DNA from 2 places in the Pseudochelatococcus sp. B33 genome. Region 2 is predicted to be linked to the other one. Evidence: riboswitches for the same ligand, from Rfam matches in the RefSeq annotation. Region 2 holds a riboswitch; the other holds the start of a gene.
What was found. A riboswitch is a leader RNA that binds a small molecule or an ion and turns the genes downstream of it on or off. The one in region 2 is predicted to bind cobalamin.
Positions count from the first base shown of each region.

Region 1 (15,055 bases), on a different contig from region 2:
CGTAGGCCATGGGGAAACCGACGAGGAGCAGGAGGATGGTCGAGATGGCCGCGATCCTGAGCGACGAGAACGCCGAGGCGATATAGAGCCAGTCGTCGAGCAGCAGGGCGAAATTGTCGAAGTTGAGCTGGCTGAGCGCGTCCCGAAGGCCGGCGAGGCCCTGTGTCCAGTCGAACACCGGCACGTAGGGCGGCTGCGCCGTCGCCGGCTGCGACAGCGACATCTTGAAGACGATGGCGAACGGCGTCAGGAAGAAGATCAGCAGCCACAGGAAGGGCAGCGCCGGCACCAGCGCGCCCACGAGCCCCGGCTTGGTCGCCGCGGGCGCTTCATCGGCCGTCGTCCGGGCCGGGACGGCGGCCGTCGGGGCCTTGCCGGCATCATCCACTGGCGTGTCGCTCATGGCCGCGCCCTCCGCCTCAATGGGTCAGCAGCACGCCGGCCTCGGGCGCGAAGGTGATGTGCACCTTGTCGTCCCAGGTCAGCGGCTGTTCGACGAAGCGGCTGGCGTTGGCGCGCGACACGCGCACGATCTGGCCGCTGGCGAGCTGCACCAGATAGATCGTCCAGTCGCCGAGATAGCCGATGTCCCAGATCTCGCCGGACAGCACGTTCGGCGCGCCGGCCGGCGGCTCGCGGTGCAGCACGAGCTTTTCCGGCCGCAGCGCGACCGCGACCTCCTGCCCGACGGTCACCGCCTCGGCCGACGCCTCGATCAGCAGGACGCCCTCGCCGTCGGTGCGCTCGATGGTGAGGTGCCGGTCGGCGGCGGACGCGACCTTGCCCTCGATGATGTTCACGTCGCCGATGAACTCGGCCACATAGCGGCTCGCCGGCTGCTCGTAGACCTGGCCCGGCGGGGCGATCTGCTTGATGGTGCCCTTGTCCATCACCGCGATGCGGTCGGCCATCACCATGGCCTCCTCCTGATCGTGGGTGACGACGAGGAAGGTCATGCCGAGATTGACCTGCAGGTCCATCAGCTCGAACTGGGTTTCCTCGCGCAGCTTCTTGTCGAGCGCGCCGAGCGGCTCGTCGAGCAGCAGCACCTTGGGGCGCTTGACGAGGGCGCGGGCGAGCGCCACGCGCTGGCGCTGGCCGCCGGAGAGCTGGTCGGGCTTGCGCCCGGCGAAGGGCGTGAGCTGGACGAGGCGCAGGATCTCCGCCACCCGGTCGTTGATCTCCCGCTTCGGTACGCCGTCCTGCACCAGCCCGAAGGCGATGTTCTTCTCCACGTTCATGTGCGGGAACAGGGCGTAGGACTGGAACATCATGTTGACCGGCCGCCGGTAGGCCGGGATGCCGTTCACCACCTGGTCGCCGAGGATGACGCGCCCCTCGCTCGGCTCCTCGAAGCCGGCGAGCATGCGCATCAGCGTGGTCTTGCCGCAGCCCGACGGGCCGAGCAGGCAGAAGAACTCGCGCTCGTAGATATTGAGGGTGAGGTTATCCACAGCGACGAAATCGCCGTAGCGCTTCGTGACCTGCTCGTAGCGGATCAGCGGCTTCGCCGCAGGGTCGAGCCAGGGTGCGAAATCGCGGCGCACCGCCCCGATCGCAAGCGAATCACGTTTGCGTGCATCCGTCCGAACCACTGTCATCGGCGCGCCGGCCCTCAGCTTGTGGGCGCAGGCCGACAAGCCCGGTCGCCACCATGAAACATCCGAAAGGTACTGGTGTTGCGTTTTCGTCGCAAGCGCATCGTGTGTGCATCTTCCCTTCATACGATCATGCGAATCGATGTCAGATGATTGACAGATCCGCCGTCGCGGCGATTACTGCTGCGCGGCGGTTGTCGGCAAGAGCGGAGCGGCGGTTGTCGACACGAGCGGATCGGGTGAGGGATGACGAGGAAGAAAACATCACAGAGGCTCGGCCGCAAGCTGCGCGGCGCGGCCGATCTCGAGGAGGCGCGCGCCTTCATGGAACGCGGCGGCATCGAGGAGATCGAGTGCTTCGTCGCCAATCAGGCGGGCGTGGCGCGCGGCAAGGTGATGCCGGCGGAAAAGTTCCTCGGCAACCCGATGATGAGCCTGCCGGGCGCGATCTTCTACCAGACCATCGCCGGCGACTACCCGGACGAGGTGCTGCAGCAGGAGATGCCCGCCGACGGCGATCTCGTGCTGCGGCCGGATTTCTCGACCCTCACGGCGGTGCCGTGGGCCTCGGACCCCACGGCGCAGGTCATTCTCGACGCGTACCACCGCGACGGCCGCCCGCTGGAGAACGCCCCCCGGCAGGTGCTGAAGCGCGTGCTCGACTTCTACCGCCGCAACGGCTGGGAGCCCGTGGTCGCGCCCGAGATCGAGTTCTACCTCGTCAAGCGCAACACCGATCCGGACTATCCGCTGGAGCCGCCGATCGGCCGCTCGGGCCGGCCGGAGATCGGGCGTCAGGCCTATTCCATCTCGGCGGTGAACGAGTTCGACGACCTGTTCGAGGACATCTACGACTATTCCGAGGCGCAGGGCCTCGCCATCGACGCGCTCATCCACGAGGAGGGGGCGGGGCAGATGGAGATCAACCTGCGCCACGGCCACCCGCTCGATCTCGCCGATCAGGTATTCCTGTTCAAGCGTACCATCCGCGAGGCGGCGCTGCAGCACGACATGTACGCCACGTTCATGGCCAAGCCCATCGCGCGCCAGCCGGGCTCCGCCATGCACATCCACACCTCGGTGATCGATACGAAGACCGGCCGCAACCTGTTCTCGAACGAGGACGGCACGCCCTCGCCGGCGTTCTTCTCCTTCATCGCCGGGCTGCAGACCTATCTGCCGGCGGCGATGTCGATGCTCGCGCCCTATGTCAATTCCTACCGCCGGCTGACCCGCAACTCGACCGCGCCCATCAACGTGCGCTGGGGCTACGACAACCGCACCACCGGCCTGCGCATCCCGCCGTCCGATCCGGGCGCGCGGCGCGTCGAGAACCGGGTGCCCTCGTCGGACGCCAATCCCTATCTCGCTGTCGCGGCGACACTCGCCTGCGGCTATCTCGGCATCGAGGCGGGATTGCAGCCCGGCGAGCCGGTCACCGGCTCCGCCTACAACCTCGACTTCGATCTGCCGCGCGGCATTCTGGAGGCGGTGATCGAGCTCGGCGAATGCGAGCCGCTCATCGAGATCCTGGGCGAGAGCTTCGTGAAGACCTATTCGGCGGTCAAGCGCACCGAATACGAGACCTTCATGCAGGTCATCAGCCCGTGGGAGCGGGAATACCTGCTGCTCAACGTGTAAGCCGGGCAGGGGGTGTGGTCGCCCCCGGTCCTTTTCTCCGGCATCCGGTACGCATACCTTCCTTCTGCCCCTCCCATTCCGGACCGACGGCCGATGGCCCCTTCCTCCCTCACGAACCTCTATGCGGTGCGCCCGGACACGGCCGCGCCACGGCCGGCCGTCGCCGGCGACCTCGCTGCCGACGTCTGCATCGTCGGCGCGGGCTTCACCGGTCTCGGCGCGGCGCTGACCCTGGCGCAGGCGGGCGCGGACGTGCGCGTCGTCGAGGCGGCGCAGGTCGGCGGCGGCGCGTCGGGCGTCAACGGCGGACAGGTGCATCCCGGCCAGCGGCGCGATCAGGCATGGCTGGAGGCGCGCGTCGGCCATGAGCGCGCCCGCGCCCTGTGGGACATCGCCGAGGAGGCGCGGCTGTGGCTGCACGAGGTGATCGGCGCGCATGCCATCGATTGCGGCTTCCGGTCGGGGCTGCTCGCCATCGCCCACCGGCCGCGCCACTTCCGCGCGCTGGCAGAGGAGGCCGGGCACCTGACGCGCCGCTACGGCGTCGCCGGCCTCGAAGTGCTGGAAGGGGCGGCAATCGAAAAGTACACCCGCATGCGCGGCGCCTTCGGGGGTGTGTTCAATCCCCACGGCGGGCATCTCGACCCGCTGGCGCTGACGCGTGGTCTGGCGCGGGCGGCGGAGGAGGCGGGCGCGCGCCTTCACGAGGGCTCGCGCGTGGTGCGCGTCGCGCCCGAGGGCGGCAGCTGGCGCGTGGTCACGGATGCCGGTGCCGTGCGGGCGCGATCGGTGCTGCTGACCGGCGACGGATCGCTCGGCGCCCTGTCGGAGCTCGTGGCGGCCCACGTCATGCCGCTGGTGAATTTCATGATCGCGACCGCCCCGCTGGAGGCGGCGCTGGCGGGATCGGTCCTGTCCGGCAGGATCGCGGCGTCCGACACGCGCTACGTGGTCAACTATTTCCGCCGCACGGACGACGACCGCATTATCTTCGGCGGCGGCGAGAGCTATGGCGACAGCCTGCCCGACGATTTCGCCCGCCGGGTGCGCGGTCGCATGCTCGGGCTCTATCCGCAGCTCGCGGACGCGCCCATAGCTCACGGCTGGGGCGGCCGGCTCGGCATCACCGCGACCCGCCTGCCGTTCGTGCGTCGGCCGGAGGTGGGACTCTATGCCGCATCCGGCTTCTCCGGCCAGGGCGTGATGCTCGGCCCCTATACCGGGCGGATCGTCGCCCAAGCCATCATGGGCGACGACGAGCGCTTCCGGCATCTCGCCGCCCTGCCGGTGCCGCCGCTGCCGGGCGGGCGATGGCTGCGGCGCCCGCTGCTGACGGCGGCGATGATCGGCTTTGGCCTGCTCGACCGCTTCTGATCCTGTCCAAAAAAGAATGCTCCGGCATGGCCGGAGCATCGTCCCTGTCGTCGGCGCCGGGGCGCCGGCTTACTGCGCCGGCTGCGGTTGCTCGCCATCAGTGGGGGCTGCGTCCTCTCCCTCGGCAGGTGCTGCGGCCTCCGGCTCGGGCAGGGGCGCGGGGCTCTCCGAGAGCGTGCGCAGGTAGGCAATGATGTCGGCGCGTTCCTCGGCCTTCGGCACGCCGGCGAACGCCATGATGGTGCCGGGCGCGAAGGCCTTGGGGCTTTGGATGAAGTGGTCGAGCGCGTCGTAGGTCCACTTGTCGCCCGCTTCGGCATGGGCCTTCATCGCGTTGGAATAGCCGAAACCGCCGACTGAGCCGATGTCGCGGTTGACGACGTCGTAGAGATCCGGACCGACCTTGGAGCCGGCGCCCTCGGCGAAGTTGTGGCAGGCCCTGCACTTGGCGATGGCCCTCTCGCCGCGCGCGGGGTCGGCGCTGGCGAGGCGCACCGAGATCGGCTCCACCGCGGCAGCGGCGGGAGCGCCTGCGCCCGCGCCACCTTCCTCGCCGCCCGGCAGATCGTAGCCCGGAACGAGCGGAATGACCGGGTTGAAGATGATGCTTGAAAGCACGCCGAGGCCCATCACGAAGAGAAGGGTGCCGAGCACCGCCCCGGCAATCTTGTTGAGCTCGAATGAATCCATCGGTCTACGGCTCCGGTCGACATGTCAATAGGCGTCGGGGGCCTGCCGGTCCCGCACGCGCGCAACAGCGCATGCTTACCCGTTTTGCCCGCTACTTTGCAACTCGTATAAACGACAAAATCCTCGCGGCACTTGATTATTGTGTGCCAAGGGTGTTTCTGCGCTGCAAGCGCGGCAAGCTTGCTGCTGCCGCATCCATAAGGTGTTCGATGCCCTCCCCCCTGGTTGTCATTCCCGCCCGCCTCGAAGCCTCCCGCCTGCCCGGCAAGCCGCTGGCGGATATCGGCGGTCTGCCAATGATCGTCCACGTGCTGCGCCGGGCCGAGGCAGCGGACATCGGCCCCGTCGTCGTGGCGACTGATTCGCAGGCGGTCGCCGATGCGGTCGAGGCGGCGGACGGGCGCGCGGTCCTCACGCGCGCCGATCACCCTTCCGGTTCCGACCGGATTCACGAGGCGGTGGCGGCGATCGACCCGCGCGGCATTCACGATGTCGTCATCAACGTGCAGGGCGATCTGCCGACCATCGATCCAAAAATCATCGGTGCGGCGCTCGGCCCCCTCGGCGACCCGGCCGTCGACATCGCCACGCTCGCCGCGCTCATCACGCGCGAGGAGGAGCGGACCGCGCCGAGCGTCGTCAAAGTGGTGGGCAGCCCCCTGGCCGGCGGCCGGCTGCGCGCCCTCTACTTCACCCGCGCCACCGCGCCGTGGGGGGAGGGGCCGCTCTATCACCACATCGGTCTCTACGCCTATCGCCGCGCGGCGCTGGCCCGCTTCGTGTCGCTCGCACCCTCCGCGCTGGAGGAACGCGAGAAGCTCGAACAGCTCCGGGCGCTGGAGAACGGCATGCGCATCGACGTCGCGATCGTCGACGACGTGCCGCTGGGCGTCGACACGCCCGCCGACCTCGACCGCGCCCGCGCCCGCGCCATTCTGACAGGGAACAATCTCTCATGACCGTGTCGATCGATCAGGTGCTGCAAGCCGACCTGGCGCCCAAAGTCATTTCGTATCAGGGCGAGCCGGGGGCGAACTCCCACATCGCCGCTCACGAGGTCTTTCCGGACTGGGCGCCGCTCGCGTGCGCGACCTTCGAGGACGCGCTCGCCGCGATCTCCTCCGGTGAGGCCGGGCTCGGCATGATCCCGATCGAGAACTCCATCGCCGGGCGCGTGGCGGACATCCACCATCTGCTGCCGGAATCGGGGCTGCATATCGTGGGCGAGCATTTTCTGCCCATCCGCTTCCAGCTTCTCGCGCCCAAGGGGGCGACGCGCGAAACCCTAACCACCGTGCACAGCCACATCCACGCGCTCGGGCAGTGCCGCCAGATCATCCGCTCGCTCGGCCTCAAGGCGGTCGTGGCCCAGGACACGGCGGGGGCGGCGCGCATGGTGGCGGAGTGGAACGATCCGACACAGGCCGCGCTCGCGCCGCAGCTTGCCGGCGACATCTACGGCCTCGTCAATCTGGGGCGGGACGTGGAGGACGAAAGCAACAACACCACCCGCTTCGTGCTGCTGGCGCGCGACGCGCGGTGGGCGTCGCCCGCGGCGGGGCCGATCATCACCAGTTTCATCTTCCGCGTGCGCAACGTGCCCGCCGCTCTCTACAAGGCGCTGGGCGGCTTCGCCACCAACGGTCTCAACCTCACCAAGCTGGAGAGCTACATGGTGGGAGGGCGCTTCTTCGCGACCCAGTTCTACGCCGAGGTCGACGGCCATCCCGACGAGCGGCCGCTGAAACTGGCGCTGGAGGAACTGGCGTTCTTCTCCCGCGAGGTGCGCATCCTCGGCGTCTATCCGGCGCATCCCTTCCGTCACGCGCAGTCGGAGGCGGGCGAGTAGGCCGATGCATCGTCTCCGGAACCTGCCGCACCGGACTGCGGGTCGATCCGGATGCGATATAAATGTCATAACGTTGCGACATTTATGGCTTCGTGTTGCCATCATTGGCGCGATATATACGATTCGGTTTGGCGGGGCAGACTGGTACTTTCCTCTTCGTGCAGGATACGCGTGCGATGCAACTGGATGATACCACGCTGCGGGTCGTTGTCGTCCTTTTCGGCCTGCTGCTCGGCCTGCTGCTGCTGTTTTCGTGGTTCAACAACCGCATCAACCGCGAGTTGCTGTTCCTGGGCGCGAGCTATGCCGGGGGGGCGCTGGGGCTTGGCCTGATGGGCGGCGGCGCGCGCCACGCCGACCCGTTATACGTCGATCTCGGCTACACGGTGATCTTCTTCTCCTACGGCCTGGCCTGGATGGCGATGCGCCTGTTCGAGAGGCGGCCCTTGCTGGCGGGACGCGCGGCGGCAGGCGGCGTCGTCTGGCTCGTCATCGTCACGGTATTCAACGACAGCGGCGAGGCGCGAGTGCTGGCCGTCGGGCTCATCCCCTTCATCTATTCGATGCTGGCGGCGCTGGAGCTGTGGCGCGGCAGGGGCGAATATCTGCCCTCGCGCATGGCGCTGTTCACGATCATATGCGTCAACAGCATACTGGTCGTCACGCGCCGGCTGATCGACGTCGCCGCCCTGGTGGGCATGGGGCATGCATCGGGCGCGGAGTGGGTGCCGCTGCTGACGCTGCTGAGCACCATGGGTCATGTGGCGGCAACCTATCTCATGCTCTCGCTGACCAAGGAGCGGCTCGAGGGTGAGCAGCGGGCCCAGACGCTGATCGATCCGCTCACGGGGCTGGGCAACAGGCGGGCGCTGAACATGCATGCGGAGCGCATCCTGCGGCGTCAGGCGATGACCGGGCAGCCGGTGTGCGTCGCCGTCATCGATCTCGATCACTTCAAGCAGATCAACGACACGTTCGGACATTTCATCGGCGACACCGTGCTGCGCGTGTTCGCCGAGCGCGCGACGCTGAAGCTGCGCCCCACGGACCACCTGTTCCGCGTCGGCGGGGAGGAGTTCCTGTGCATCCTGCAGACGGCGCAGGAGCGCGACGCCGTCGGCATCATGGAGCGCATCAGGCGGACCATGAAGGACTATCGCCTGGGCGAGGGCGAGGCGGTCCGCGACGTCACCATCAGCGCCGGCGTCGCCTCCACGCAACGCGTCGGCTATGATCTGGAGGATCTGATGCGCGCCGCCGATGCCGCGCTTTACCGGGCGAAGCACGAAGGGCGCAACTGCGTGCGCGTCTACACCGGCGGCGACCTGCGATCCGGCACGACGGCCGTGCTCCCCGCCGTACCGGCCGGCAGGGCGGATCCGCAAGCGACTTGACAGAAACCCGCAATCGCCGCACACATCCTGAGCTTCCGGAACTGCGCCGCGTCAATGGGAAGAGTGACCGATGCCCGTCGCCAACATCTCGTCCGTCGAGGCCCGCAGCGCGGACAAGCCGCCGCTGGACGTGCTGATCTGCGCCCCGCGCGGATTCTGTGCCGGCGTGGTGCGCGCCATCGACGCGGTCGAGAAGGCGCTCGCGATCTACGGCCCGCCCGTCTATGTCCGGCACGAGATCGTCCATAACAAATACGTGGTCGAGAGCCTGCGCCGCAAGGGCGCCGTCTTCGTGGACGAGCTCGACGAGATCCCGGACACGGACGCGCCGGTGATCTTTTCGGCCCACGGCGTGCCGAAGGCGGTGCCGGCCGAGGCGACCGAACGGCGGTTCTTCGCCATCGACGCGACCTGCCCGCTTGTCACCAAGGTGCATCGCGAGGCCGAGATCCACCACAAGCGCGGCCGCCATATCGTGCTCATCGGCCACGCCGGCCATCCGGAGGTCGTCGGTACCATGGGCCAGTTGCCCGAGGGCGCGATCACGCTGATCGAGACGGTGGAGGACGTGGCCCGCATCGTCCCGCCCGACGGCAGGGAACTCGCCTACGTCACCCAGACGACGCTGTCGGTCGACGACACGGCGGGCATCGTCGCGGCGCTCAAGGAGCGCTTCTCGGACATCGTGTCGCCGCACAAGCAGGACATCTGCTACGCCACCACCAACCGGCAGGAGGCGGTGAAGCGGGTGGCGCCGCAGGTCGACGCGATGATCGTCGTGGGCTCGCCCAATTCCTCCAACTCCCAGCGCCTGCGCGAGGTGGCGGAACGGGCCGGCTGCAAGGTCGCTCGTCTCGTCCTGCGGGCCGAGGACATCGACTGGTCGCTGTTCGGCGACATCCGCCGGCTGGGGCTCACGGCGGGCGCCTCCGCGCCCGAGATCCTGGTCGAGGAGATCATCGACGCCTTCGCCGAGCGCTTCGAGGTGGCGGTCGAGCAGGTCTCGACCGCCGACGAGAGCGTGTTCTTCCCGCTCCCGCGCGAGCTGCGCGAACAGGCCGCCGAGTAGCCCGGCGGCCCCGCTTGCGGCGCAGTTTTACCCGCTCGCTTGCGCCCGCAGGTGCTTGGCCGCCGTCACCAGATTGACCAGCGCCGGGCGCACCTCCTCCCACTTGCGGGTTTTCAGGCCGCAGTCCGGGTTGACCCAGATCTGCTCTGGCGCGAGGCTTTCCCTCGCCTTGAGCAGCAGCTCCTCGATCTCGGCGGTGGTGGGCACGCGCGGCGAGTGGATGTCGTACACGCCCGGCCCGATCTCGTTCGGATAGCGGTAGTCGACGAAGGCGTCGAGCAGCTCCATCTTCGAGCGCGAGGTCTCGATGGAGATCACGTCGGCGTCGAGCGCGCCGATGGCGTCGATGATGTCGTTGAACTCCGAGTAGCACATGTGGGTGTGGATCTGCGTCTCGTCGCGCACGCCCGAGGACGACAGACGAAAGCTCTCCACCGCCCAGGCGAGATAGGCCGGCCAGTCGGCCTTGCGCAGCGGCAGGCCCTCGCGGATCGCCGGCTCGTCGATCTGGATGACCCGGATGCCGGCGGCCTCGAGATCCGCCACCTCGTCGCGCAGCGCCAGCGCGATCTGGCGGCTGACCGTCTCGCGCGGCACGTCATCGCGCACGAACGACCATTGCAGCATGGTGATCGGGCCGGTGAGCATCCCCTTCAGGGGCTTGTCCGTCAGCGACTGGGCATAGGCCGTCCATTCCACCGACATGGGCTTCGGGCGCGAGACGTCGCCGAAGATGATCGGCGGCCGCACGCAGCGCGAGCCGTAGCTCTGCACCCAGCCGTTGCGGGTGAAGGCGTAGCCGTCGAGCAGCTCGCCGAAGTACTGCACCATGTCGTTGCGCTCGAACTCGCCGTGCACCAGCACGTCGATGCCGATCTCCTCCTGCCAGCGCACGGCGCTTTCCGTCTCCTTGCGCAGGAAGGCCTCGTAGCCGGCGTCGTCCAGCTCGCCGCGCGTATGGGCGGCGCGCGCCTTGCGCACCTCGCTCGTCTGCGGGAAGGAGCCGATGGTCGTCGTCGGGAACAGCGGCAGGTTCAGCGCCTGGTGCTGCGCCTCGCGGCGCTCGTGGAAGGGGTGCTGGCGGCGGCTGTCCTCGGGCCTGACGGCGGCAAGACGGGCGGCAACCTGCGGGTTGTGGATACGCGCCGACGTGCGCCGTGAGGCGGCAGCGGCGCCGGCGGCGGCGAGTTCGTCCCTGACGGCGTCGCGGCCTTCCGAGAGCGCCCGGCCGAGGACGACGAGCTCGTCGAGCTTCTGCGCGGCGAAGGCGAGCCAGCTCTTCAGCTCGTCGTCGAGGCCGGTCTCGTAAGCGAGGTCGTAGGGCACGTGCAGCAGCGAGCACGAGGTCGAGACGATCAGGTGATCGGTGCCGCGCCGCGCCGCCACGGGCTCGATGCGGTCGAGGATCGCCGGCAGATCGGCGCGCCAGACGTTGCGGCCGTCGATGACGCCGAGTGACAGCACCAGACCGGCGGGAGCCTGCGACACCACCCTGTCGAGCTCTTGCGGCGCGCGCGCGAGGTCGAGGTGGAGACCCGCCACCGGCAGCGAGAGCGCGGTGGCGAGGTTGTCGCTGTAGGCGTTGAAATAGCTCGTCAACTGGATCCTGAGGCCCGGCACGGCGCGGGCGAAGAATTCGTAGGCCGAGGCGATCGCCGCGCGGGCGGCGTCGTCGAGATCGAGCGCGAGAATCGGCTCGTCGATCTGCACCCAGTCCGCGCCATGGGCGGAGAGGCGGCGCAGGATCTCGGCATAGACCGGCAGCAGGCCCGGCAGCAGCGTGAGCGGATCGACGCCCTCAACGCGGCTCTTGCCGAGCTTGAGGAAGGTCACCGGCCCGACCAGCACCGGGCGCGTGTGGTAGCCGAGCGCCTTGGCCTCGCGGAACTCGTCGATGACCTTGGTCGAGGCGAGCTCGAAGGTCTGGCCGCGCACGAATTCCGGCACCAGATAGTGATAGTTGGTGTCGAACCACTTGGTCATCTCCAGCGCCGGCAGGCCGCCGGCAGAGCTGCCGTGCGCGTGCGCCTCTCCATGCACGGCACAGGCTTCCGGTTCTCCCTGCGTGCCGCGCGCGAGCGCGAAATAGGTATCGAGCGCGACCGGCCCGCCCTTCCAGCCATAGGCTTCGGGAATGGCCCCGACCGTGACCGCCGTGTCGAGCACCTGGTCGTAGAACGAGAAGTCGTTCGACGGAATGAGCGTGACGCCGGCGCCGTGCTGGCGCGCCCAGCTCGCGGCGCGCAGGCCGGAGGCGGCTTCGATCAGGTCATCCTGGCCGATCTTGCCGGACCAGTAGTTTTCCAGCGCTGCTTTCAGCTCGCGGCGCGGACCAATGCGGGGGACGCCAAGGGCGCCCACGGAAACAGGAGAAGAAGACATCGGCTAAACCCCTTCAATTGGGGGGCAAAAGGCCGAGCGGACGCGCGCAGCGACTCCACGGGACAGGCCCGCGAAGCACCGCGATCGGCGACCACCGGGGACCCCGCCCGAGGACGTTGCTGCGTCATGGCAGGTCTCCTGGCTCGCAGGTCAACGCACGCGCCCGGCCTTCCCGATGGAACCATCAGTGACACGAATTGGGCGTATGCTCACTGCTTACAGTTGCGGGGTGCAGCTCCGGGTTCAGCGCCTGACCGACAGGCTGCTTCACCGGATTCCCTCTTGGCTCCACGGCCGCGGAGGCGTGACGTCCGCCGCCGTGAAGAACCACGACTGCGGCACTATGGCAGATAAAATCGGCCGGTCAAGTCGGTATATAAAGATATATTTATATCGTTCTGCCGATCGTCCGTGCCTCAGCCGCCGAAACGCTCGGTGATGCGCTGTGTGAGCCCATCCCGCACCGAGCGGTAGGCGTCGAGGCGCTGCTCCCGCGAGCCTTGCACGGCGGTGGGATCGAAGGTCGGCCAGTATTCGACGTCGACGGCGAGGGTGCGGGTCAGTTCCATGGCCTGATGATGGGCTTCCGGCGACAGGGTGACGATGAGGTCGAAGCCGGTGTCCTCCAGCTCCTGCAGCGTCCGCGGCCTGTGCCCGCTCATGTCGATGCCGATCTCCTCCATGACCGCGAGGGCGAAGGGGTCGACCTCCTCCGGCCGCACGCCGGCCGAGGCGACGTAGAGCGAGCGGCCGAAGTAGTGGCGGGCGAGGCCCTCGGCCATGGGCGAGCGAACCGCGTTGAGCGCGCACATGAAGAGGACGGACTGGACGCGGCGCGGCGCTGCTGCCGTGTTGCCGGGAGGGGTTTTGGATCCTACGGCGTCGCCGCCCTTGTCCCCGTCCCCCATGTCAGCCTTTCCAGTGCAGGGCGAACAGCAGGGTGAACAGGCGCCTTGCGGTGTCGAAATCGACGTCGACCTTGCCCGCGAGCCGCTCGCGCAGCAGTTCCGACGCCTCGTCGTGCAGTCCGCGCCGTCCCATGTCGATGGCCTCGATCTGGGAGGGCGTGGCGGTGCGGATGGCGGCGTAATAGCTTTCGCAGATCAGCTCGTAGTCCTTGATGACGCGCCGGAACGGCGTCAGCGACAGGAAATGCGCCACCACCGGCGAGCCGTCGGCCAGCCGGATCTCCAGCAGCAGCTTGCGGTCCACGAGCGACAGATGCAGCGCATAGGGGCCGCCCTCGTGGCCGGTGACGGAGAAGGAATTCTCCTCCACGATGTCCCAGATGGCGATGGCGCGCTCGTGCTCCTGATCCGGATTGCCGCGCCCCAGAGACGCCTCGTCGAGCGTCACGGCGACGAGGCGCCGGCGATTGTCGTCGTCCGCGCTGGTCACGACCCTGCCTTTCGGTTCATGGGCTCGTCCGTTCGCATGTGCCGGCCGTCAGAGATTGAGCCGGATGCCGACGGAACGGGCATGCGCCTGCAGCCCCTCCGTTTCACCCAGGGCGATCGCGGCCGGCCCGATGGCGCGCAGCGCCTCGGCGGTGCAGTGGAGGATGGAGGTGCGCTTCACGAAATCGAGCACGCCGAGCCCCGAGGCGAACCGCGCCGAGCGCGCCGTCGGCAAGATGTGGTTGGGGCCGCCGACGTAGTCGCCCACCGCCTCGGGCGTGTACTGGCCGAGGAAGATCGCGCCCGCATTGCGCACCCGTGCCGCCAGCTCCTCGGCGTCCCGCGCCTCGATCTCGAGATGTTCGGGCGCGATCCGGTCGACGAGCGGAATGGCATCAGTGAGCGAGGGCGCGAGGATGATCGCGCCGAAATCCTCCCAGCTCTTGCGGGCGATGGCCGCGCGCGGCAGGGTGTGCAACTGGCCCTCGACGGCTTCAGCGACCGCCTCCGCCAGCGCCTTGCTGTCGGTGATCAGGATGGACTGGGCGGCGGTATCGTGCTCCGCCTGGGCGAGCAGGTCGGCCGCGACCCATTCTGGATTGGCTTCTGCGTCTGCCAGGATGAGCACTTCGGAGGGGCCGGCGATCATGTCGATGCCCACGAGCCCGAACACGCGCCGCTTGGCGGCGGCGACATAGGCGTTGCCTGGTCCGACGATCTTGGCCACCGGCGCGATCGTCTCCGTTCCGTGAGCGAGCGCGGCCACCGCCTGCGCGCCGCCGATGCGGTAGATCTCGTCGACGCCCGCGACATGCGCCGCCGCCAGCACCAGCGGGTTGACGGCCCCGCCGGGTGTCGGCACGACCATGACGATGCGCGGCACGCCGGCGACGCGCGCCGGCACGGCGTTCATGAGCACGGACGAGGGATAGCTCGCGGTGCCGCCCGGCACGTAAAGCCCCACCGATTCGATGGCCGTCCAGCGCCAGCCGGCGGTCACGCCCGCCGCATCGGTGAAGCGCTCGTCCTGCGGCTTCTGCCTGAGGTGGTAGGCCTCGATGCGCGCCCTGGCGAGTTCGAGCGCCGCCAGCGCCTCGGGCGGGGAGGCGGCGACCGCCGCCTCGATCTCGGCCGGCGCGATGCGGAGCGTTGCGGGCGTGAGCGTCTGGTCGTCGAAGCGCGCGGTGTAGTCGATGAGCGCGGCGTCGCCACGCGCGGCGACATCGGCGATGATGTCGCGCACGACGGCGTCAACGTCTTCCGAGACTTCCCGTTTCGCCGCCAGCAATGACCTGAAGGCCGTCTCGAACCCGTCCGCGCGCGTGTCAAGCCTCACCGGCATCCTCACCCTCCACTTGTCCGTGCGACGGTCGCGCCTCGACGTTCCACACCGGGCCAAGGTCTTTCAGTTGCGCCTCGATGCACTCGACGTCAAGCATGATCGCCGCGCCGTCGGCGAATTCCAGCAGAATGGCGCCCGAGGGCTTCTCGCCTTCCACGAAACAGACGGCGAGAAGCGTGTGGAGGGCGTCCGGCGCCTTGCCCAGATGGCGATGGCGCACGGCACGCACCTGTTCGAAATGCAGCGCGGTCAGCCGCCGTTGCGGCTGGGCTTTCGCCTCGCGCTCCCAGTCGAAGCGCTGCACGGCCAGCACGAAGCG
Region 1 covers NZ_JBSEFH010000015.1:897-15,951, reverse strand. Annotated here, with positions in the region: gene ACUSIJ_RS17140 (ABC transporter permease) at 1-403, opposite strand, end outside; gene ACUSIJ_RS17135 (ABC transporter ATP-binding protein) at 420-1,601, opposite strand; gene ACUSIJ_RS17130 (glutamine synthetase family protein) at 1,845-3,239, shown strand; gene ACUSIJ_RS17125 (NAD(P)/FAD-dependent oxidoreductase) at 3,333-4,613, shown strand; gene ACUSIJ_RS17120 (c-type cytochrome) at 4,683-5,303, opposite strand; gene ACUSIJ_RS17115 (3-deoxy-manno-octulosonate cytidylyltransferase) at 5,513-6,262, shown strand; gene ACUSIJ_RS17110 (prephenate dehydratase) at 6,259-7,152, shown strand; gene ACUSIJ_RS17105 (GGDEF domain-containing protein) at 7,329-8,546, shown strand; gene ispH (4-hydroxy-3-methylbut-2-enyl diphosphate reductase) at 8,617-9,615, shown strand; gene metE (5-methyltetrahydropteroyltriglutamate--homocysteine S-methyltransferase) at 9,643-11,997, opposite strand; cobalamin riboswitch at 12,109-12,344, opposite strand; gene ACUSIJ_RS17090 (arsenate reductase ArsC) at 12,414-12,905, opposite strand; gene ACUSIJ_RS17085 (UPF0262 family protein) at 12,907-13,395, opposite strand; gene hisD (histidinol dehydrogenase) at 13,444-14,736, opposite strand; gene ACUSIJ_RS17075 (DUF2948 family protein) at 14,720-15,055, opposite strand, start outside.
Region 1: it holds a riboswitch for cobalamin, as region 2 does, so the genes downstream of both, metE (5-methyltetrahydropteroyltriglutamate--homocysteine S-methyltransferase) here and ACUSIJ_RS09370 (TonB-dependent receptor plug domain-containing protein) in region 2, are expected to answer to the same signal.

Region 2 (15,055 bases):
CCTGCCCGAGCGCGGTCATCATCCAGCCGCCGCCGAGCGCCAGCACGGCGGCGAAAGTCAGCGTCGCCGGCGCGACGGACTGGTTCAGCAGCAGCCACATCACGACGATCGACAGCGACAGCAGCGGATAGGGCAGCACCCGTCTCATGGCGGCGTTCCTCCCGGCGGTGTTCCTCCCGGCGGCGTGCCTCCCGGCGCGCTCCCGCCGGCGCCGGGGGAGAGCACGCTGTCGATATAGGCGGAGGGCGCGTGCAGCGACATGGCGGTATCCTCCATGAAATCGAACACCGGCCCGGCGCGCACCGTGAGAGCCACGCACAGCAGCAGCAGGAAGGCCACCGCCGCGATCTCGACCCCGCGCACGCCTGGCACGACGGTTTCCAGCGGCGACCAGAACGTCTGGATGCCGATACGCGTCATCGCCAGCATGGCCGAGAGGCCGGAGAGGATCAACAGCGCAATGAGCACCCAGGTGACGATGTATTGCGGGCCGCCGGTGCCGATGCCGGCCGGGTCCATGATCGCCGACATCAGCGCAAACTTGGCCAGGAAGCCCGACAGCGGCGGCAGGCCCGCGAGCAGCAGCCCGCAGGCGATGAAGCTGCCGCCCAGGAACGCCAGAATGGCGGGGATGCGCTCGCCGACCTCGACCTCCTCGGTCACGTCGTCCTCGTCCGTGTAGCCGAAGGCCTCCATGGTCACGGCGAGCACGTCCGCGCCGGGATCGCGGCCGCGCTCCACGAGCTCGATCAGCAGGAAGAAGCCGGCGATGGCGAGCGTCGAGTTGACGAGGTAGAACAGCGCGCCGCTGGTCGCCGCCGCGTTGCCGACGCCGATCGCCGCGAGCAGGGTGCCCGAGGACACCAGCACGCTGTAGCCGGCAAGCCGCGACATGGTCTGCGTGGCGAGTACGCCGATGAGGCCAAAGGCGATCGTCGCCATGCCGCCGTAGAGCAGCACCTGCGTGCCGAAATAGGCGGAATCGCCCGCGCCCGCGCCGAACAGCAGCAGCGACAGCCGCAGGATGACGTAGACGCCCACCTTGGTCATCACCGAAAAGACGGCAGCGGCCGGCGCGCTCGCCGCCGCATAGGCGGTCGGCAGCCAGAAGCTGAGCGGCCACATGCCCGCCTTCACCAGAAAGGCGATGCCCAGGATCGCCGCCCCGGCCTCGAGGAACATCCGGTCATGCTGGCCGAGATCGGGGATGCGCGTGGCGAGATCCGCCATGTTGAGCGTGCCCGACACGCCGTAGATCAGGCTGACCCCGATCAGGAACAGCGACGATGCGGCCAGGTTGACGACGATGTACTGCAGCCCGGCCCGGACGCGCACGACGCCCATGCCATAGAGCACCAGCCCGTAGGAGGCGGCGAGCAGCACCTCGAAGAACACGAACAGGTTGAACAGGTCGCCGGTGAGGAACGCCCCGTTGAGCCCCATCAGCAGGAACAGGAACAACGTATGGAAATGCGGGCCCGCCCGGTGCCAGCGCGCCAGCGAGAACACCAGCGCCGCAAGCCCGAGGATGCTCGTCAGCAGCACCATCATGGCCGACAGCCGGTCGAGCACCAGCACGATGCCGAACGGCGCCGGCCAGTCGCCGAGCGCGTAGGAGGCCGTTTGCGCCAGCGCCGTCATGCCGTCCGCGCGGCGCAGCAGCAGCACCGAAATGACGAGCAGCGCCGCGCTCACCGCCACCGCCAGCGCCGCCTTGACCGGCCGCCGGCGGTCGTCGATGAGCAGCAGCAGCGCGCCGGTCACCAGCGGCAGCACGATGGGCGCGATGATGAGGTGGTCGGCGGGCGATGCTGCCATCAGAGGTCGCTCTCCCGCCCGTCGACGTGATCGGTGCCGGTGAGGCCGCGCGAGGCGAGCAGCACCACGAGAAAAAGGGCCGTCATGGCGAAGCCGATGACGATCGCCGTCAGCACCAGCGCCTGGGGCAGCGGGTCGGTCAGCGTGGCGAGGTCGCCCGACGCGCCGGATTCGAGAATGGGCGGCGCGTTGGCGCGCAGCCGGCCCATGCCGAAGATGAACAGGTTCGTGGCATAGGACAGCAGCGACAGGCCGATGATGACCTGGAACGTGCGCGGACGCAGCAGCAGCCACAGACCCGAGCCCGTCAGCACGCCGATGGCGACTGCGACGATGATTTCCATCACTGGCCTCCCGTGGTGGTGGTCGCCGCGCCCGATCCCTTCCGCGAGGACGCGTATCGTGTGGGCTTGGGCGTGCGGATCGACTGGTGGGCAATGGCGACCAGCATCAGGACGGTCGCGCCCACGACCAGCGAATAGACGCCCAGATCGAACAGCAGCGCGCTCGCCATCGGTATCTTGCCGAGCACCGGCAGCTCGACGTACTGGAAATGCGACGTCAGGAACGGATGGCCGAACAGCCACGAGCCGAGCCCGGTGAAAGCCGCCGTCAGCAGCCCGATGCCGATCCAGCGCACCGGCAGGATGCGCAGCCGGTCCTCGACCCAGCGCGTGCCGCTCGCCATGTATTGCAGGATGAACGATATCGACATCGCCACGCCCGCCGCGAAGCCGCCGCCCGGCAGGTCGTGGCCGCGCATGAAGAGATACACCGCGAAGACGCCGACGACGGGGAAGAACCACAGCATGATGAGCCGCGGAACCTCCAGATACTCCGCCACCGTCTGGCCGATGTTGCGGTCCGGGTGGGCGTCGTCGTAGGCGATCTGCAGCCGTTGCTGCTCGGGCAGCGCCATGCTCTCCGGCGCCGGGCGGAAGCGGCGCAGCAGCGCGAACACCGTCAGCGCCACGATGGCGAGCACGGTGATCTCGCCCAGCGTGTCGAAGCCGCGGAAGTCGACCAGGATCACGTTGACGACGTTGGTGCCGCCGCCCTCGGTATAGGCGCGCTCCAGGAAGAAGCTGGCGATGGTGTCCGGCAGCGGCCGCGTCATGACGGCGTAGGACAGCATGGCGATGCCGAGGCCGGCCCCGACCGCCATCACGAGATCCCACCCCCGGCGCACCCGCACGTTGAACGGCACGGCCGCCGCCGTGTCCACCTCCTCGAAGCGCTTGGGCATCCAGCGCAGCCCGAGCAGCAGCAGCACCGTGGTGACGATCTCGACCAGCAGCTGCGTCAGCGCCAGATCGGGCGCCGACAGCCACACGAACGTGATGCAGGTGGACAGCCCCGCCCCGCCCATCAAGACCAGCGCCGCGAGGCGGTGATACTTGGCCTGATAGGCGGCGCTCACGGCGCACGTGATGCCCACGAGCCACATCAGCGCGAAAGCGGGGTCGAAGCCGTACCAGTCGATCCGCTCCAGCGACAGCCGCCGCGGGCCGAAGCCCTCGACGTAGAGGGGAAACACCGCCGCCACCAGCGCCAGGGCGACGAGGAGCCGCAATTGCGGCTGCAGCCGCCGGGTGCCGAGCAGCACTTCGAGCTGCCGCGCCCACTTCCACGACACCGTCACCATGATGCGCTCGAAGATGCGCTGTCCCTTGAGCCGGCGCAGCAGCGGCGGGCCTTCCTCGCCCAGCGCCAGATAGCCGCGTAGCAGCAGATAGACCAGCACCCCGCCCAGCATCGCCACGATGCTCATCAGCAGCGGATAGTTCAGGCCGTGCCAGACCGCGAGACTGTAATAGGGCATCTCGTCGCCGAGGATGGAGGAGACGGCGATGTGGAGGAACGGGCCGATGGTGAGCGCCGGGATGACGCCGACCAGAAGGCACAGCAGCACCAGGAACTCCACCGGAAAACGCATCCAGTGCGGCGGTTCGTGCGGCGTGCGCGGCAGGCCCACGGGCGCCGGCCCGAAGAACACGCCCAGGATGAAGCGCAGCGAATAGGCAACCGAGAACATGCTCGCCACCGTGGCGAGGAACGGCAGCGCCCCGTCGAACAGGGAATCGACGTGCTCGACGATGGTCTCGGCGAAGAACATCTCCTTCGACAGGAAGCCGTTGAGCAGCGGCACGCCGGCCATGGCCGCGCTCGCCACCATGGCGAGCGTCGCGGTGATCGGCATGTAGCGGATGAGGCCGCTCAGACGGCGGATGTCGCGGCTACCGGTCTCGTGGTCGATGATGCCGGCCGCCATGAACAGCGAGCACTTGAACGTGGCGTGATTGAGCAGGTGGAACACCGCCGCCACGACGCCGAGCGGGCTGCCGAGCCCGAGCAGAAGCGTGATGAGGCCGAGATGGCTGATGGTCGAATAGGCCAGAAGGCCCTTCAGGTCCTGCTGGAAGATGGCGATGTAGGCGCCGAGCAGGAGGGTCGAGACGCCCGCCCCGCCGACGATCCAGAACCACGGCTCCGTGCCCCCCATGGCCGGCCAGAGTCGCGCGAGCAGGAACACGCCGACCTTCACCATGGTGGCCGAATGCAGATAGGCGGAGACCGGCGTCGGCGCGGCCATGGCGTGCGGCAGCCAGAAATGGAACGGGAACTGCGCGCTCTTCGTCAGCGCGCCGATCAGGATCAGCACCAGCGCGGGGCGGTAGAGAGGATGCGCGCGGATGACGTCGCCGGCGCCCAGCACCTGGTCGAGGTCGTAGCTGCCGACGATGTGACCGAGAACGAGAACGCCCGCCAGCAGGCAGAGCCCGCCGATGCCGGTGACGGTGAGCGCCATGCGCGCGCCCTCGCGCGCGCCAGGGTTGTGGCTCCAGTAGCCGATGAGAAGAAACGAGAACAGGCTGGTCAGTTCCCAGAAGAACACCATCTGCACGAGGTTGCCGGACAGCACGACGCCCAGCATGGACCCCATGAACGCAAGAAAGAATGAAAAGAATCGCGGAACGGGATCTTCCGGCGACATGTAATAACGGGCATAGACGACCACCAGGAAGCCGATGAGCGCCACGAGGCCCGCCATGATCCAGGCGAAACCGTCAAGACGGACGATGAAATTCAGGCCGATACTGGGAAGCCACTCGATGGTGGCGTTCACCACGATTCCCTGATCCATGACCGAGTAGAACGTGGTGACGATGAGCGTGCAGGTAAGCGCCACGGCGCCGGTGATGATGCCGGCCGTATCCCGCGCGTCCCGCGGCAGCGACGCGACGACACCGCTTCCCAGGAAGGGAAGGGCGATCAACAAAAAAAGTCGCGCGTCGTCCCACATCGGTTCTTGGCGGCATCGTATGGAGTTTTGGGGAGGTCAGAGTGTCTATCCGAGGCGGAAAGTCACCCTTCACGGTTCGTTTCGGATAACAGACGCGGGGGCTGGCGCGCAAGCGGGATATCGCACAACCTGCGTGTTGAATTGATATTCGTGATGTCGCCTCCTCGAGCCGTAAGCGGCTTCCCCCTGGATCGTTCACTGGATCGTTCACCTGGGGGACCGTGCTCCCCCGGTGCTCTCCCAGGTTGTCTCCCACACGATTGTTTCGAACATTTAACGGATATATTGATAACCTGTTTCCGCGGGCGACATTTTTGGCGATAGCGACAAAAATATCATGGATCGGAGCGGCTCCTCGCGAACACGCCATCGCCATCGATCCTTCCGATCGCGCGGCCTTTCCCGAATGCGGTATCCGCTTTCCGGGATGAGGTCATAGCTGCCGATCCCGGAACAAATATGGCCGAAATGCAAAAGGGGCCGTGAAACGGCCCCTTCGCATGCATGTCGCCGGCAATCCCGGGCGGCGCGTCCGTCCGCGCTCAGGGAGCGGGCGCCAGGGCGCGGGCGATCTCGCCCGCGTTCCATTCGATCATCCCGATATAGGTCGATGCCGGCTGCCCCGGCTTCGCCAGCGCGTCCGAATAGAGCTTGCCGCCGGTCTTCGCGCCGGTCTCGCTCGCGATCTGCTCGATCAGCTTGGAGCTGGAGATGTTCTCGACGAAGACCGCTGTGATGTCTTCCCGGCGAATCTGGTCGATGATGCGCGCCACGTCGGTTGCCGAGGCCTCGGCCTCGGTGCTGACGCCCTCCGGTGCGATGAACGTCAGGCCGTAGGCATCGCCGAAGTAGCCGAAGGCGTCGTGCGAGGTCACGACCTTGCGCCGGCTCTCGGGAATGGCGGCGAATTGCGCCTTTAGCTTCGCGTCGAGCGCCTCGAGCCGGGCGATATAGTCGGCGGCGCGGTCGCGGTACTGCGACGCATGGTCGGGGTCGAGCTTCTCCAGCGCCGCGGCGACGTTTCGCGCATAGATCACGGCGTTGGCCACGTTCTGCCAGGCATGCGGATCCTCGGAGCCGTGATGATGCCCCGCGTGAGCGTGCGCGTGATCCGCGTGGCCGTGCCCGGCCTCCGCGTGATCATGGCTATGGCTATGGCCATGATCGTGACCTTGATCATGGGCATGATCGTCATCGTCATCCGCCGCGCGCGGCTTCACGCCCTCGGACACGATCACCCGCGGCCCCTTGAAGCCAGAAGCCTCCACGAGGCGGGTCAGCCAGCCCTCGAACGCGAGGCCGTTCTCGAACAGGATCGCGGCCTCGCCGAGTTTCCGCACGTCGGCGGGCGTGGGCTCGTAGACGTGGGCGTCGCCGTCCGGGCCGACGAGCGTCGTGACGTGGACACGCTCGCCGCCGACCTCGCGGACGATATCGCCGATGATGGAGAAAGTCGCCACCGCCTCGACCGGCGCGTCTTGCGCATGCGCGCTCGCCGAAACACCCGCCGCCAGCCAGAAACTCGCAGCCGCAACCAGCAGGGACCGTCTGTCGACCATGGACAAGCTCCTCGAATCATGCGCCGCCCCTATCGGTGCGGGCGGTCCGTTGAAAACGATACGTTATAACGTACTGTATATAGCCGGCGCGCGCGGCGCGCAAGATGGCTTTGGCCGAACAAGGCAGCTTTCGGCAAACTTTGGCTTTCGCCGCTCAGGTCGGTTTCCACGGGATGATGTAGTCGATGTTTTCAAAGGCGCCCCGGTGTACGGAGACGCCGTAGGCGGCGGCGATGTTGGCGTCGGAGAGCGCCTCGCGCCATGGGCCGTCGGCGACGATCGCGCCCTCGCGCAGCAGCAGCAGGCGGTCGCAGAAGCGGCAGGCGAGCGACAGGTCGTGCAGCACCGCGACGACGAGCCGGCCTGCCCGTGCCATCCCGCGCAGCAGCGCCATGGTGAGGAGCTGATGGCGCGGATCGAGCGCGGCGACGGGCTCGTCGGCCAGCAGAACCGGCGCCTCGACGGCGAGCGCCCGGGCAAGCAGTGCGCGCATGCGCTCGCCGCCCGACAGGGTGTCGATGGCGCGCCGGCGCAGGTCGGCGATGCCGGTCGCCTGCATCGCCCGGTCGACCGCCGCTGCATCGGGCGCCTCGCCGCCGCTGGAGCGGCCGCGATGCGGCAGGCGCCCGAGCCGCACCACGGCCTCGACCGACAGCCCCCAGTGCGCCGGGCCGTTCTGCGGCAGGTAGGCGAGGGTGCGGGCGAGCGTCCGGCGATCGATCGCCCCGATGGGCGTGCCGTCGATCAGCAGCGATCCGGAATCGGCGGCGACGAGGCCGGCGAGCGCCTTGAGCAGCGTGGACTTTCCCGCGCCGTTGGGGCCGATGAGCCCGACGAGCTCGCCGCCGTCGAGGGAGAAGCTCAGGCCGTCGAGGATGCGCGTGCGCTGCGCCGCGACCGAAAGCCCGGAAGCGTCGATGCGCATCAGTCGCGCTCCCGCGTTCGGCGGATCAGCACCAGCAGGAAGGGCGCGCCGACGATGGCGGTCACCACGCCGAGGTTGAGCTCGGGTTCCATCGGCAGCAGCCGCAGGCCGATGTCGGCGGCAAGGGTCAGCACGGCGCCGGCGAGCCCGGCGAGCGGCAGCACGCGGCCGGGCTCGCGCTGCGCGAGCCGGCGCACCAGATGCGGCGCGACGAGTCCGACGAAGCCCACCATGCCCACCACCGCCACCGCGCTGCCGACGGCCATCGCCGTGCCGGCGATGAGGCGCACGCGCACGAGCGCCAGGTCGAAGCCGAGGCTCTGGGCCACGTCCTCGCCGAGGCTGAGCGCGTCGAGCGCCGGGGCCGAGGCGATGAGCAGCAGCCAGCCGGCCAGCATCGGCACGATCACAAGACCGACGTCGGCGAGGCTGTGGTCGGCGAGCGAGCCCATCATCCAGAACACGATCTCCAGCGCCGCGTAGGGGTTGGGCGACAGGTTGAGCGCCAGCGCTGTCAGCGCCCCCGCAAGGCTGTTGACCGCGACGCCCGCCAGCACCAGCGTCAGCACGCCCGCGCCGCGTCCCGCCATGACGTGGAGAACGATGCTCGCCACGAGCGCGCCAGCCATTCCCCCGAGCGGCAGCGCGAGCGAAACGGCGCCGGCGAGCCCGCTGTAGAAGACGATCACTGCGCCGAGCGCTGCGGCACCCGACACGCCCATCACGCCCGGCTCCGCCAGCGGATTGCGCAGCAGGCCCTGCATGGCCGCCCCGGCGATGCCGAGCGAGAAGCCCGTCAGCAGGCCGAGAAGGGCGCGCGGCAGCCGCAGCTCCACGAGGATCAGCGCGGCGATCGTGTTGTCGCCGGCGACAAGGTCGCGCAAGGCCGCAGCGACATCGAGCGTGGTGTCGCCGAGGGCCGTGGACAGCACCGTGAGCGCGCCGGCCGCAAGGGCGAGTGCCGCCACGAGCGCGGGCGCGGCGGGGAAGGGGAGGGCGCGGGCGCCGGTCATGCGCCGCCGCTCCGCAGCGCGCGGCGCAGGTGGGCGACGGCCTCCACGAGGTCCGGGCCGCCGCACACCCACAGCCGCGAGGGCATCGTCACCGCGCGCGTGCCGCTTGCGGCCAGCGCTTCGAGCGCCGGATGGCGCAGCAGGCGGTTGGCGCGGGCGGGCGCGGTGTTCTCCTCGCCGTCGACGATGAGCACGTCGGGCCGCAGGGCGAGCATGGCTTCGAGCGACAGCCGCCCGTGGCCGGCGATGCCGGCCCGCGCGGCGGCGTTCGTCAGGCCGGCGGCGCGGATGACCGTATCCGCCAGAGTGTCCGTCCCCGCAACGATGTTGTTGGCCTGAAGGGCAAGGGCCGAGAGCGGCGGCAGCGGCATGACGCGCGCCAGGTTGTCGAGCCGCCGGTCCATTGCCGCGATGGCGGCCTTGCCCCGGTTCGGCCGGCCGACGGCGTCCGCGACCGCGCTCATCTCATTGCGGATGGCCGGGAAATCGTGCGCCACGTCGAGCTGGCGCAGGGGCGCGCCGAGCCGGCGCAGCAGCGAGACCGTTGCCGGCGACGTGAAGGTGCTGGCGAGCACGAGATCGGGCGCGAGCGCCAGCACGTCCTCCGCCCGGCCGCGGGTCGCGGGAAAGCGCGCCGCCTCGCGCGCCCGGTGGAAGTTGCGCGGATCGTGCGACAACGCGGTGAGCGCCGCGATCTGTCGCGGGTCGGCCAGCGCCAGCAGCAGCGCATCGGCGCACAGGTTGATGGACACGATGCGCTGCGGCGGCGGCGTGCGCGCCGGCGCCGGGGCGGCGCAGGCGAGCATGAGGACACAGAGCGCGGCAGTCCGCCACCCCGTCGCCGCCCCCGGTCGCTGCGCTGTCATACCATGCCCGTTCATGTCCCCGCGGGCATCACTGCGGCGAAAACCGCAGGCCCGCATACACCCCGAGCCCCGGTTTGCGAAAACCCGTGGGATTCTCATAGCGTCGGTCGAACAGGTTGTCGACGCGGGCGAAGATCACCGTCTGCTCGTCCGCCTGATAATCGGCCGCCAGATTGACCATGGCATAGCCCGAGGTGCGCAGGCGCGGGATCGAGAAGTCGCGGTTGCCGTCGACGAAGGCGCCGATATAGAGGGCGGTCGCGGACAGCCGCAGCCTGTCGGTCGCCTGCCACAGCGCGGTGAAGCTCGCCTTGTGGCGCGGGCGGCGCAGCAGCTCCTGCCGGGCGATGTCGTCGCGCGCCAGGGTGAAGGTGTAGTCGGCGCGCAGATCGACCGTCTCGGTGAGCGCCACCGCCGCGAAGGCCTCGACGCCGCGCGTCGTCGCCTTGCCGACATTGGTATAGGAGGTGAAGTCGGCGTCGGTGTTGATGAGGTCCTCGATATCGTTGTGGAACCAGGTCGCGCCCACCACCACCCGCTCATCGGCGAAGGGCTGCTCGAAGCCGATGTCGTAGCCGGTACTCTTTTCGGGCTTGAGATCGGGGTTGCCGTAGAAGTTGAAGGCCGGGCGCGAGTCCAAAAAGCGCTGGCTGAGCGTCGGGGCCTTGAAGGCCGTGCCGACGCTCGCCTTGAGGCGGGTTTCCGTGCCGGGCACGGTGAAGGTCGGCGCGATGCGCCACGTGGTGTGGCCGCCGAAGTCGTCGTTGTCGTCGTGGCGGATGTTGGCGGCGAAGGAAAGCCGCTCGGCGACCTTGCCCTGCCATTCGACGAAGCCGGCGTTGTTGCCGCTCGACGCCGTGGTGCTGGTGTCGTCGAACCGCTCGCGCTCGTGCTGGAAGCCGAACACCAGCGTGTGCTCCGGGGTGACGGCAACATTCGTGCGCCAGTCGTAGATGGTGCGCTCGCCGAGGAATTCGGACACGAAGCCCGGCCCGAATTCGCTGGCGGGGCCGGTATTGCGGCGGTCCTCGTTCGAATAGCCGACGCCGAAGGTGTTGGTGATGCGCCCGTCCCACAGCGTCCACACGCCCTCGACGCGGGTGACGAAGCGCTGGTTGCGGGTCTCGCTGCGCGCAGCGTCGGGCACGCTCGGCCAGCCGCCGTCGGCGGTGAATTTCAGCCGCGAGTCCGAATAACGGCCGGTGAGGTTCAGGCGGAAGGTGTCGGTCACCGCGAAGCCGAGCCGGGTGGCGAAGGCCCAGTTGTCGTAGAAATCGTCATTGATGCGCTGGCCGGGCGGCACGAGTTCGGAGGGCGTGACGCGCACCGCCTCGGTGCGCAGGTGCGCGGCGGAGAAGAAGTAGTCGAAGCGCTCATCGCCACCCGACACCTGCGCGCTCTGGTTGAAGGTGCCGAACGATCCGCCCTCGACCTGAAGCTCGGCCTTCGGCGGCCCCTTGCCGGCTTTCGTCGTGATGCTGATGACGCCGCCGAGCGCATCCGCGCCGTAGAGGCCGCTCTGCGGGCCGCGCAGCACCTCGATGCGGGCGATGTCGGCTGTCGGCACGTGGGCGAAGTCGAACGCGCCGTTCGGCGTCGCGGGGTCGTTGACCGGCACGCCGTCGATCAGCACCTTGACGTGGTTGGCGTTGGTGCCGCGCAGGAACACCGAGGTCTGCCCGCCCGGTCCGCCGGTCTGCACGACGTTGGTGCCCGGCACCGTGGCGAGCGCGTCCGGCAGGGTGCGCCGCTGCTGGCGGGCGATGTCGGCGGCGGTGATCACGGTCACCGACGACCCCACCTGCCGCACGGGCGTCGGCAGGCTGGTGGCGGTGACGGTGATCTCGTCGAGCACGAGGCCGGGCTCGGCTTGCTGCGCGTTGGCGGCGGCGGACAGCAGGACGGCCGGAACGGCGGCCAGGCGGCCAAGCCGAAAGGCGCGGCGCGCGCGCCGGCGCGCCGGCATGGAGCGGAAGGGGGTAGGCACAGCGGGCAGCCTCTCGGAAACGCCGGCAGGAGCACCGCCGGCGGGTGTGGGCACGTCACCGCGAAAGGGTCTGGCTCGCCCCGCGGACGCGGGAGCGTCAGTCCCCACCGGCAGCCCCCGACCGATGACTCCGCTGTGACCACGGCTGACGGCAGGTCTCCTGGCTCGCGGCTCGACGCTTCTGCCGCCTTCCCGGAGCGCGCTCCAGTGGCATGAGGACGGAAAGCTCGCCGCTTACAGTTGCGGGGACAGCCGCAGCATTGGGCGCGAACCTCGGGGCGCGCGCCTGTACTGCGTTCCCTATTAATCCTTCAAGGAACCGTCATCCGATCGATAGCCCCTGGAATGGGTGCTGTCAAAGCGTCCTGGCGCCCTGGCGAACATTGTCGGGGGTATGTGTCCGATTGGCAGCGGCCATGCAAGCGGCGACTGACGCAAATATAGGCGATCATGTTAAATAACGAACCATCCGGAGCCGCGGCCATCGTCGCGGTGCCGAAATATATGCCGTCACGACAAAATTCGGTCGATGACCGCCGATACGGACGGCGGCGATCGATCGAGGAACGCGGGCGATGCAACGTCCCGTCTTTTCAGGAGGAGCGTCAGGTGTCCATCAAGGTCAGTGAAGCGTTGGCCGAGGCGCATGCGGCCGATGGTCCCCAGGCGGCCGGCGGACCGCCCGCCGAGGCGACCGCCTTCATGGTGATTGCGGCGATCAGCGTCTGCCACATGCTCAACGACATCATGCAGGCGCTGTTCACCTCGATGTATCCGATCTTCAAGGACGAGTTCAGCCTCAACTTCATTCAGATCGGCATCCTGACGCTCGCGTTCCAGTGCACTGCCTCGCTGCTGCAACCGCTCGTGGGCATGTATACCGACAAGCACCCCATGCCCTATTCGCTGCCGGTCGGCATGGCCTTCACCTTCTGCGGCCTGCTGCTGCTCGCGGTGGCGCACGACTACCCGCTGCTCGTGCTCGCGGCATGCCTCATCGGCATCGGCTCGTCGGTGTTCCATCCCGAAGCGTCGCGCGTGGCGCGGCTGGCGGCGGGTGCGCGCCCCGGCCTGTCGCAGTCGCTGTTCCAGGTCGGCGGCAATTTCGGCACGGCGGTGGGGCCGCTGCTCGCGGCGTTCATCGTGCTGCCGCGCGGCCAGGGGAGCGTGGGGTGGTTCTCGCTCGTGGCGCTCGTCGCCATGGTGATCCTCTCGCGCGTCAGCATCTGGTACGGCAGCTACCGCAGGGCGCAGGCCGGGCGGCCGAAGCCCGCGCGGCAGCACCATCTGCCGCGCCGCACCGTGGTCGTCGGCATCGTCGTGCTGTGCCTGCTGACGTTCTCCAAGAACGTCTACATGGCGAGCATCTCCAGCTACTACATGTTCTACCTGATCGAGACGTTCGACGTGTCCGTGCGCGACGCGCAGCTCTTCCTGTTCCTGTTCCTCGGCGCGGCCGCGGCGGGGACGGTGATCGGCGGGCCGATCGGCGACCGCTTCGGCCGCAAGCTGGTGCTGTGGGTGTCGGTGCTCGGCGCGCTGCCGTTCTCGCTCCTGCTGCCGTTCGCCGACCTGTTCTGGACGGCCGTGCTGTCGGTGCTCATCGGCGGCATCATCGCGTCGTCGTTTCCGGCGATCGTCATCTTCGCGCAGGAGCTGGTGCCGGGCAAGGTCGGCATGATCTCCGGCCTGTTCTTCGGGCTCGCCTTCGGCATGGGCGGCCTGGGGGCTGCGGTTCTCGGCGCGGTGGCGGACGTCCGCGGGATCGCGTTCGTCTATCAGATCTGCGCCTTCCTGCCGGCCATCGGCCTGCTGGTGGTGTTTTTGCCGGACATCCGACAAAAACGTCTGCGCATCGTCGGTGGTGTCGGATCTGCGGCCGAAAAATGACGCGCCGTCGAAATTAATGACGGCGACGCATGACGTTAACCATGGAAGCGGCACTTGAGTTAATCCCGGCTTAACCGGGCGATCGGTAATGTAGGGCGAATCATGCGGCGGCGTGGTTTCGCGCCTTGCCTTCTCCGACCGACAACGAGCCGATCTGCCCCAAACATGCGAACGATTCGACGGAATTCGTCCCACGCCGATGACATCCCGGATGCGCTGCGCCGATTCGTCTTGCAACGGGCGGTCGAACTGACGGGCTTCCTGCTGCTGGCGCTGGTGATAGCCGCGGTGCTGGCGCTGATGACGTGGTCGGTGTCCGACCCCAGCCTCACCCACGCGACCGAGGGCCGCGTCGCCAATCTGCTCGGCACGCCGGGAGCCGTTTTCGCCGATCTGACGATGCAGATCTTCGGCCTCGGATCGGTGGCGCTGCTGCTGCCCTGCGCGGTGTGGGCGATCCGGCTCATCGGCCGGCGTCCGCTGCCGCGCCTCGTGCTGCGGCTCGGGCTGTGGCTCGTCGGCACGGGTGCGGCGGCGGCGGTGGCGAGCGCGCTGCCGGGCACCGAGCGCTGGCCGCTGCCGTCGGGTCTCGGCGGCGTCGTCGGCGATGCGCTGCTGTTCGGCGGCAGGGGACTGATCGGCGAGGGCGGCATCGGCGGCCTGATCGTCGGTCTGTGCTATGCGGGGACCGCCATTCTGGCGCTTTCCGCCGCGTCGGGCTTCGGCCTGTCGGCGCCGCCCGCCCATGCCGGGGAGGACGACGAGGACGATCTGCCTTTCTCCGGCTCCGAGGATCACGACGAGCCCGGCTGGGGCATCGTTTCGCTCGGCGCGGTGGTGCATGGGCTCATGATGCTCAAGGCCTCGATCGCGCGCCGCTTCCGCAGGCCGGAAACGGACTATGCCGCCGCGTCGCCGCGCGTCGCCCGCGAGCCCGCCTTCGGCGACGGCTTGACCGATCACCTGGCCGCTCCCTTGGCCGCTCCCTTGGCCGCTCATCCGGCCGCTCACCCTTCCGGCCGTGTGAGCGCGCCGCCGCGTGCGCCGATGCCCGCCCCGCAGCCGGCGGACATTCCGCCGGAGGTGGCGGCGTTCGCGCCCGCGCGCGAGCGTCCCGTGCAGATCCATCTGCCGCGCGAGCCGCTGGTGCAGCCGGCGACATCGGCGGCTGTCGCGGCGGACGAGGTGGTGCCGCTCTGGCGCAGGCCGTTCCAGCTGCCGCCCAACGTCCGCTTCACGCGCAGTACCGACCGCGAGCTCGCTGCGCGGCACAGGGGCGCGGGCGACGGCGGCGCGGTGGACGGCGACGGGCCCGATTTCCTGCCCGCTGAGGCGTTCTCCCACGAGCACGGGCAGCCGGCGCACGTCGATGACGATTTTCCCGATGATGACATCGCGTTCGACCAGGACATGCATCAGCTCGCGGACCAGCCGGCGATCGACAGCGACGATGCGGACTGGGCGCACGACGTCCAGTTCTTCACCGCCGGCGAAGCGGACGCCCCGGCTGCCGACGACGGGCGCGATCTTCCCGGCATGTCCGAGGCGGTGGCGCTGCCCGAGGCTGCGCCGGTCCTGCTGCGCCACGCCCGCCGGCCGCCTGCGCTCGCGCCGTCCAATGACGACGATCCGCGTCTGCCCCGCCCCGCCCCGGCTGCGCCCGCCCGGCCGGCTGCGCCTGCCCCCGTGCCCG
Region 2 covers NZ_JBSEFH010000007.1:78,493-93,547, forward strand. Annotated here, with positions in the region: gene ACUSIJ_RS09330 (Na+/H+ antiporter subunit E) at 1-148, opposite strand, end outside; gene ACUSIJ_RS09335 (monovalent cation/H+ antiporter subunit D) at 145-1,818, opposite strand; gene ACUSIJ_RS09340 (Na+/H+ antiporter subunit C) at 1,818-2,162, opposite strand; gene ACUSIJ_RS09345 (monovalent cation/H+ antiporter subunit A) at 2,162-5,122, opposite strand; gene ACUSIJ_RS09350 (metal ABC transporter substrate-binding protein) at 5,665-6,681, opposite strand; gene ACUSIJ_RS09355 (ABC transporter ATP-binding protein) at 6,836-7,606, opposite strand; gene ACUSIJ_RS09360 (FecCD family ABC transporter permease) at 7,606-8,619, opposite strand; gene ACUSIJ_RS09365 (ABC transporter substrate-binding protein) at 8,616-9,485, opposite strand; gene ACUSIJ_RS09370 (TonB-dependent receptor plug domain-containing protein) at 9,514-11,472, opposite strand; cobalamin riboswitch at 11,606-11,811, opposite strand; gene ACUSIJ_RS09375 (MFS transporter) at 12,175-13,362, shown strand; gene ACUSIJ_RS09380 (DNA translocase FtsK 4TM domain-containing protein) at 13,528-15,055, shown strand, end outside.